4 regions of the Pseudomonas sp. LBUM1655 genome follow, and region 1 is predicted to be linked to each of the others. Evidence: predicted binding sites of a transcription regulator. Region 1 holds the regulator's gene; each other region holds the start of a gene.
The links. The regulator FliA, encoded in region 1, starts transcription of late flagellar genes. The targets are predictions, from matches to a motif close to CTAAAGTTTNNNNNNNNNNNGCCGNTAA.
Positions count from the first base shown of each region.

Region 1 (2,202 bases):
GCGGAACTCTTCAGCCCCGACTTCACGACGCATGAAACGACCCCAATCGGTGCTCAAGGCCTGGGCTTCTTCAGCCAGACCATTGACCACCGGCGTGGCGCTTTCCACCAGATCCATGGTGCGGTTGGCCGCGGCTTCTGTCAGCTTGACCACATAGCCCAGGCGTTCGGTGGCGTCGGTGATTTGCGACACTTCCTCGGCCTGCGGCATGTGCGGATCGATCTGGAAGTTGACGATCGCACTGTGCAGTTCGCGTGTGAGCTTGCCCACTTCCTGATACAGGCCGCGGTCACGGGTCTGATTGAGCTCATGGATCAGTTGCACAGCGTCGCCGAACCTGCCTTTTTCAAGGCTCTCGACCAGTTCGACCGCGTGTTTTTTCAGGGTCGATTCAAAATCGCCCTGTGAAGATTCGTTATGCTCCATAGCTCCCCCGCGCGTCATCAGCCGATGCGTTCGAAAATCTTCTCGATTTTGTCTTTCAACGCCTGAGCCGTGAAAGGTTTGACCACGTAGCCGTTCACACCGGCCTGAGCGGCCTCGATGATTTGCTCGCGCTTGGCTTCAGCGGTCACCATCAGCACTGGCAGGTGCTTGAGTTTTTCATCGGCACGCACGTGACGCAGCAGATCGATACCGGTCATGCCCGGCATGTTCCAGTCCGTTACCAGAAAGTCGATGCTGCCGCTGTTGAGTACCGGAATGGCGGTGACGCCATCGTCGGCCTCTACGGTGTTGGTGAACCCAAGATCCCGCAGCAGGTTCTTGATGATCCGCCGCATCGTTGAGAAGTCATCAACGATGAGGATTTTCATGTCTTTGTTCAATTCGACCTCCAAGCAGTCTTAAACGCGCCCAGCACCTGGACGCGCCACTTCAATCAATCGGCGCAGCACTCGAAGACTGTCTGGAGCACAACAGAGCAAGACCGGTGCCGTTTATCACCGCACCAGCCTCGTTCGCAGTGTCCCCACACTGCCTTCAGCGCGCTCGCCACTCCCCCAAACGCCCCCGCAAACGGGCCGCGCACTGGCTGTGTAACTGGCTGACCCGCGATTCACTGACGCCAAGGACTTCACCGATCTCCTTGAGGTTCAGCTCTTCGTCGTAGTACAGCGCCAACACCAGTCGCTCACGCTCCGGCAAATTGGCAATCGCGTCCGCCAGCGCTGCCTGGAAGCGTTCATCTTCCAGATCGCGTGACGGCTCAAGATGAGCACTGGCGCCATCCTCGTGCAGCCCTTCGTGTTCGCCGTCCTGCAACAGGTCGTCGAAACTGAACAAGCGGCTGCCCAGGGTGTCATTCAAAATCCCGTAGTAATCGTCGAGACTCAATTGGAGTTCGGCCGCAACCTCGTGATCTTTAGCATCACGGCCGGTTTTAGCTTCAATTGCACGAATCGCGTCACTGACCATACGGGTGTTGCGGTGAACCGAGCGTGGCGCCCAGTCCCCTTTGCGCACTTCGTCGAGCATCGCGCCGCGGATTCGAATGCCCGCGTACGTTTCGAAACTGGCGCCTTTGCTGGCGTCATATTTGGTCGAGACTTCGAGCAGACCGATCATCCCGGCCTGGATCAGATCCTCGACCTGCACACTCGCCGGCAATCGCGCCAGCAGGTGATAGGCAATGCGTTTTACCAGTGGCGCGTAACGCTCGATCAATTCGTACTGCGCGTCACGTGCCGACTTCTTGTAGTAATTCATACCGCTGGCGGTCATAGCACAGGCCCTGCCGTTTGCTGCACGAGGCGTTCGACGAAAAACTCAAGGTGGCCGCGCGGGTTGGCAGGCAGCGGCCAGGTGTCGACCTTCTGGGCGATCGCCTTGAACGCCAGCGCGCACTTGGAGCGCGGAAAGGCTTCATAGACCGCACGCTGCTTCTGCACCGCCTTGCGCACGCTTTCGTCGTAAGGCACGGCGCCGACGTATTGTAGGGCCACGTCAAGAAAACGATCCGTGACCTTGGTCAATTTGGCGAACAGGTTGCGACCTTCTTGCGGGCTCTGGGCCATGTTGGCCAGGACGCGGAAGCGGTTCATGCCGTAATCGCGATTGAGCAACTTGATCAGGGCGTAAGCGTCAGTGATCGAGGTCGGCTCGTCGCAGACCACCAGCAACACTTCTTGCGCGGCGCGAACAAAACTGACTACCGAGTCACCAATACCCGCAGCGGTGTCGATCACCAAAACGTCGAGATTG
Region 1 is NZ_CP166801.1:1,783,240-1,785,441, reverse strand. Features, by position in the region: gene ACA074_RS08000 (protein phosphatase CheZ) at 1-426, opposite strand, end outside; gene ACA074_RS07995 (chemotaxis response regulator CheY) at 444-815, opposite strand; gene fliA (RNA polymerase sigma factor FliA) at 982-1,722, opposite strand; gene fleN (flagellar synthesis regulator FleN) at 1,719-2,202, opposite strand, start outside.

Region 2 (2,202 bases), 2.9 Mb from region 1:
TGATCATCGCCTGCAACTTGCTCAGGAAAGTGTTGAAGCCCTTGGCGATCGAGCCCAGTTCATCGCTGCGATCACTGCTCAAACGACGCGTCAGATCACCTTCGCCCTGAGCGATGTCATCCAGCATGGCGACCATTTGCTTCAGCGGTCGGGCGATGCCGTGGCCCACCAGCCAGATCACCAGCAGGCCGATGCCGGCAATGATCAGGCCGACCATGGCCATGCCGAAGGTATCGGATTTGCGCTGGGCGTCGAGGTCAGCCTGCAGTTTCTGCAAGTCGGCCATCACCGCGTCGAGCGGCAGTTGCAGCATCAGCGTCCAGCGTGCGTCGGTCTGGCCGATACCGAACGGCAGGTACAGTTCGATCCGGCCCTTGTCCTTGTCGACGGAGTAGGTGACTTCGCCGCGCTTGAGATTGGCCATGTTGGCGATCTGCTCGGCGTCGAGAATGTCGCTGACCTTCTCGCCGAATTTGCTCGGGTCCTTGGTGTAGGCAACGATCCGCCCGTTGCTGCCGACCAGGGCCATTTGCCCGGCGCCGCTGTACAGCTTCTGGTTGGCCGCGAGGAGCATTTCCTGAATGAAGTTCACCGACAGGTCGGCGCCAACGATGCCCTGGAACGCGCCGTTGAGCATGATCGGTTCAATAAACGAGGCGAGCATGACGATCTTGTCGCCGACCTTGTAGGGCGCCGGATCGATCACGCAGGATTTTTTACTCTCTTTCGAGCACAGGTAGTACTCGCTGGCACGCACGCCGGTGGACAGGACTTTCTGGTCGTCGACGTCCACCAGTTTGTCCAGGCCCAGGGTGCCGTCGTCATTGCGGAACCACCATGGCAGGAAGCGCCCGTTGGCCGAATCGATACCGACTACGCTAGTGCCGACGTAGGCTGCGTCATTGTGGTCCAGAGCGTTTTTTTCCCAGCCGATGTAAGTACCCAGAATCTTCGGGTTCTTTTCGACGTTTTCCTTGATCAGGCTGATCAGTTGCTCACGGCTGACGGTCAGTCGCGGCTGGCCATCGGCACCCGGCGCGCCGAGCAGGGCATTGACCCGCACCAGCCCTCCGGCAATCAACAACGGCGCTTCGAGTTCGCGCTGGATCTGGCTGACCTGGGTCTGCGCCAGCGAAGTCAGGCGCTGTTCGATGACTTGCTCGAACTGGGCCTGGGTGCGCTGCTGCACCATCTCTTGGGTGCGGGCGCCGGAGAACAGCGCATATAACACCAGCGCGGCGACCACGCTGAGAACGATGGCGCCGGCCAGAGCGGCGACGGAAAACTGGATCGACTTGAACTTCATGGGAGCTCCGCACGCAAGAGGACGTCTGCGCTGTTGTATCGGCAGCGGGCAATAAGCCATGAGTGGTGCAAGGCGTGATCAGGCGGCGATGTCGCAAATGGATCGGTATGCGACGTAGTTGCCGGGGCTTGCCGGTCGCTGTGAATTTTTTACGACAGCGCGGTTGGGAAACTTCTGAAAGTCGGTGCAACACGTCCGTTGTATCTGGCGCCGATACAATTACCCGCCTACGATACGCGACAGGTTTTCAGGGAGCTTTTTAATGAACAAGACATTGGTTGTAAGTGCACTGAGCGCAGCGCTGTTGCTGGCCGGTTGTCAGTCGGTCAACACCACCAGCGGCGGCGCCGTGGGCGTGGAGCGCAAGCAGTACATGTTCAGCATGCTGTCCTCGCAAGAGGTCGACCAGATGTATGCCCAGTCGTATCAGAAGACCGTCGGCGAAGCATCGAGCAAAGGCGTGCTGGACAAGACTAGCCCTGAAGCCAAGCGTGTTCAGGCCATTGCCAACCGCCTGATCGCCCAGGCGCCGAATTTCCGTCCGGATGCCGCTCAGTGGAAATGGGAAGTCAATCTGATCAAGAGCGATGAGCTCAACGCCAACTGCGGCCCTGGCGGCAAGATCATTTTCTACACCGGGCTGATCGACAGCCTGAAACTGACCGACGATGAAATCGCCGCAGTCATGGGCCATGAAATCGCCCACGCCTTGCGCGAGCATGGTCGTGAAGCGATGTCCAAGGCATACGGTATGGAGATGGCCAAGCAGGGTGCGGGTGCTTTGTTTGGCTTGGGTCAGGACAGCCTGGCGCTGGCCGACACCGTGGCCAACTACGGCATGACCTTGCCTAACAGCCGTGCCAACGAAAACGAAGCCGACCTGATCGGGCTGGAAC
Region 2 is NZ_CP166801.1:5,184,018-5,186,219, reverse strand. Features, by position in the region: gene ACA074_RS23160 (methyl-accepting chemotaxis protein) at 1-1,306, opposite strand, end outside; gene ACA074_RS23155 (M48 family metallopeptidase) at 1,569-2,202, shown strand, end outside.
Region 2: a site for FliA is predicted at 1,342-1,369, ahead of ACA074_RS23160 (methyl-accepting chemotaxis protein). Genes of this name have one in related genera too.

Region 3 (2,202 bases), 2.0 Mb from region 1:
GCTAGAGGAACATTTCGCCTGCCGCTTGTTTCACCGCAGCGGGCGCAATCTGCAACTCACCGAGTCGGCGCGCATGCTGCTGCCGGGCATCCGTGAAGGCTTCACTGCCCTTGAGCGCGCCTGCAACACCTTGCGCGCAGAGGACGACATCCTGCGCATGAAAGCCCCGTCGACTCTGACCATGCGCTGGCTGCTGGCGCGCCTCAGTCGCTTTCGTCATTTGCAGCCGGGTAACGAAGTGCAATTGACCAGTGCCTGGATGGACGTGGACTCGGTGGACTTCAACGATGAGCCCTTTGACTGCGCCGTGTTACTCAGCGACGGCCATTTTCCGCCGGACTGGGAGGCCAGCCTGCTGTTTCCCGAAGAGCTGATCCCGGTGGGCGCGCCCAACCTGCTGAATGACCAGCCATGGGACGTGGCGCGTCTGGCGTCCGCCGAATTGCTCCATCCCACTCCGGATCGCCGTGATTGGCGCAGTTGGCTGGAGCATATGGGGCTTTCTGATCAGGTGTCGCTCAAGGGCGGCCAGGTGTTCGATACGCTGGAGTTGGGGATGATTGCAGCGGCGCGCGGTTACGGCGTGTCGATGGGCGATCTGTTGATGGTCGCCGAGGATGTCGCGCAGGGACGTTTGAGTCTGCCGTGGCCCACCGCCGTCGCCAGTGGACTGAATTATTATCTGGTGTGGCCAAAAACCCGGCCGGGAGGTGAACGTTTGCGCCGCCTCAGTGACTTCCTGCAAGGCGAAGTCCGCGCCATGGCGCTGCCGGCCGTCACGCGCTTGAGCTGAAACGATCGAGCCGTCACAATGCCGGCCTTGTGCCATAACCCTGCTGTTCGCTCAAGTATTCGGTTTTGCCGCCGAATACGTGCATGTGGAACCGTCGTGCCGGTATCCAGGATTCACCCCCATTAGAAAATTATCCGAGCTGCGATCAAGGAGGATCGGCAAGTTCGGCCAGGAGCTGTCCATGTCTCAACCTCGCGCTCGGATCGCCTCACAGCTGGGTCTCGCGCTCGCCGTGATACTGGCGATTGTCATCAGCGGCAGTACGGTGTTCGCCCTGCGTTCGCTGGATACAGCCAACCTCGCCACCCGTGAAGAGCACTTGGCCAGTGAGGCGCGTCTGCTCGCCGACCAACTGAGCACCTTCCACGGTACGCTGCGTGAAAGCACCCAGCGCCTGAGCGGGCTGTTCGAGAAGCGCTTCAGCGCAGGTTTGAGCATTCACCCGAGTGAGCCCGTGAGCGTGGCAGGCACCCAGACACCGGGCCTGCACCTGGGCAGCGAAGTGCTGAACAACAACTTCAAGGAAGTCGACGAGTTCAAGCAGATGACTGCTGGTGTCGCCACGCTGTTCGTGCGCAGTGGCGAAGACTTTGTCCGTGTCAGCACCTCCCTGACCAAACAGGACGGTACTCGCGCCATCGGCACCTTGCTTGATCACGCTCACCCGGCCTATGCGAAATTGATGGCGGGCCAGGGTTATGTCGGTCGCGCCCTGTTGTTTGATCGTTCCTACATGACTCAATACACCCCGGTGCGTGATAGCAGCGGCAAGGTGATCGCGGTGCTGTTTGTCGGCTTCGACTACACCGACGCGCAGAACGCCCAGTTCGACAACCTCAAGCGCTTCCGTATCGGCCAGACCGGCTCGTTGGCGCTGCTGGATGAGCAAAACAAATGGCTGGTTGCCCCGGCGGGCGTACAAGCATTGGATCAGGCGGTTACGGTGATTGGCGGCCTGGCCAAAACCCCGGGCAAAGGCCAGTTCTGGAGCGACAAGGCTGAAGATTTCTACAGCGTTTCGGTGCCGTTCGACGGTGGGCCGTGGGCGGTCGTGGCGAGCATGCCGAAAGCCGAAATCCGTGCGGTGACCTGGAGCGTGGGTACGCAACTGGCCATCGGCAGTTTGCTGGCGATGCTGTTGGCGGTCGGTTCGGTGGTGTGGTTGCTGCGAAGCAAATTGGCACCGTTGAGTGATCTGGTGCGTCAGGCCGAAGCCTTGGGCGCCGGGGATCTGAGCGTGCGTCTGAACGTGTCGAGCAACGACGAAATCGGTCAACTGTCCCGCGCGTTCAACCAGATGAGCCAGGCGTTGTCGACCATGGTCGAGCACATCCGCCGCTCCTCGGAAGAGGTCAACCGCCGCGCGCAGGCGCTCTCCGGTTTGTCCGGCGGCGCTTACGAAGGCATGG
Region 3 is NZ_CP166801.1:6,054,726-6,056,927, reverse strand. Features, by position in the region: gene ACA074_RS27345 (LysR substrate-binding domain-containing protein) at 1-793, shown strand, start outside; gene ACA074_RS27340 (methyl-accepting chemotaxis protein) at 975-2,202, shown strand, end outside.
Region 3: a site for FliA is predicted at 844-871, ahead of ACA074_RS27340 (methyl-accepting chemotaxis protein). Genes of this name have one in related genera too.

Region 4 (2,202 bases), 1.2 Mb from region 1:
CAGATCGGCAGGTGCCAGGCTTGCACCAGCGCCTCGGCGATTTTAAGCAGGCGCACGCCAAACAATTGCTGCTCGACGGTGCGCGCCGATTCGCCCTTGTGGATAACCCGCAGTTCCCACTCTTCAAGCAATTGTGGATAGGTCAGTGCCAGCGGCCACAGCGGCGACAGAAACAGCAGGCTGCCCCAATGAATGTCCTGCCACAGCCGCGCCAGGCGACTGGCAAAAAAACCGTTGGCCTGTTGCGTGGCGTGCTGGCTGATCATTTGCAGTTGGCGCAAGGCCTTGGGGATTTGCATCTGCGGTTGAGCAGGCAGGCGCGCCAGCAGTTCTTCGGTGCGGGCCAGACCCAGACGGTTGATCGCAACTTCAAGATTTTCGGCCGGTGTGGCCATGGTGCCGTGGGTGTGACGATTCGCCTCACGGATGATGCTCAAGGCCAGCGCAGGGCTGTCCTGCATCAGGTCGGCGATGTCGCGCAGCGAGCTGCGATTGTCACGGATCGCCCGGCAAACCTTGTCGTGAGCCTCTTGCGGCACGGGCAGGCGCACGCTATCGAGCAGCTTGACCCAGCCGTCGAGGGTGGTCGGTTTTGCGTGTGGGACGTTCGTTTCATTAGCCATGTCTGGACGAGATCTTCACTGACTGTAGACGCGCCCGGCATGGGCTAAATTGGCTTTTCGCCTGAACTGGCTATAGTCTGGCGCAGTTTTGCCGATAAGTAGAAGAAGAGATTTTTTAACTTCCGAATATGACCTTGAACCCGACTTAAATAAGTACTTTCTACCTATGGCTAAAATTATCGGCATCATCGTCGTATTCGCGAGCGTGCTCGGCGGATACGTGCTCTCCCACGGCAAGATTGCCGCCCTGGTCCAGCCCTTCGAGGTGTTGATCATCGGTGGTGCGGCGCTGGGTGCATTCCTCCAGGCCAACCCCAGCTACATGACGATGCACGTGCTCAAGAAATCCCTGAGCATGTTCAGTTCGCGTTTCAGCCACACTTTTTATCTGGAAGTGTTGGGCCTGATCTACGAGATCCTCAACAAGAGCCGCCGCGAAGGCATGATGGCCATCGAAGGCGACATCGAAGACGCCGCCGCGAGTCCGATCTTCGCCAAGTACCCGGCAGTGCTCAAAGACGAACGCATGACCGCGTTCATCTGCGATTACCTGCGCATCATGTCCTCCGGCAACATGGCTCCGCACGAGCTGGAAGGCCTGTTCGACATGGAGCTTTACAGCCTTAAAGAAGACCTTGAGCACCCATCCCACGCAGTGAACGGCATTGCCGACGCCATGCCGGGTTTCGGTATCGTCGCGGCGGTACTGGGTATCGTGGTGACCATGGCGTCCTTGGGCGAAGGCGATCAGAAGTCGATTGGTCTGCACGTGGGTGCGGCACTGGTGGGTACCTTCTTCGGTATTCTCGCGGCCTACGGTTTCTTCGGCCCGTTGGCGCACTCGTTGGCTCACGATGCCAAGGAAGAACTGAATGTCTACGAAGCCATCAAAGCCTCGCTCGTGGCTTCGGCATCCGGCATGCCGCCATCGCTGGCGGTGGAGTTCGGTCGCAAGGTTCTGTACCCGGCTCACCGTCCAAGCTTTGCCGAGCTGGAACAAGCCGTTCGCGGTCGCTAAGTCATGGAAAATAATCAGCCGATTATCATCAAGCGCGTCAAGCGCATAGCCGGCGGGCATCACGGCGGGGCGTGGAAAATCGCCTTCGCCGACTTCGCCACGGCGATGATGGCGTTCTTCCTGGTGTTGTGGCTGCTGTCCACCGCAACGCCTGAGCAGAAGATCGCCATCGCCGGCTATTTCAAAGACCCGGTCGGCTTCTCCGAAAGCGGCACGCCGTACATCATCGATCTGGGCGGTACGCCGACCCTGGCGCCGGAAAACACTCTTAACCCTGAAGTGAAATCCCAGCCGCAACCGGACAAAGTCACGGTCGATGCCGAGCAAGTCGAAGGCATGGCCGAGATGGTCGAGAAGGAACGCCTGGAACTGCTCCTGCAAGAATTGCAGAACAAGGTCGACGAGAACCCGCAACTGCAGAAGTTCAAGGACCAGATCCTCTTCGAGATTACGCCGAACGGCTTGCGCATCCAGATCATGGACGCTGAGAACCGGCCGATGTTCGACTCGGGTTCTGCACGTTTGAAGCCGTACTTCGAAGACATCCTGCTGGCCATGGCC
Region 4 is NZ_CP166801.1:588,728-590,929, forward strand. Features, by position in the region: gene ACA074_RS02605 (HDOD domain-containing protein) at 1-623, opposite strand, end outside; gene motA (flagellar motor stator protein MotA) at 790-1,641, shown strand; gene motB (flagellar motor protein MotB) at 1,645-2,202, shown strand, end outside.
Region 4: a site for FliA is predicted at 694-721, ahead of motA (flagellar motor stator protein MotA). Genes of this name have one in related genera too.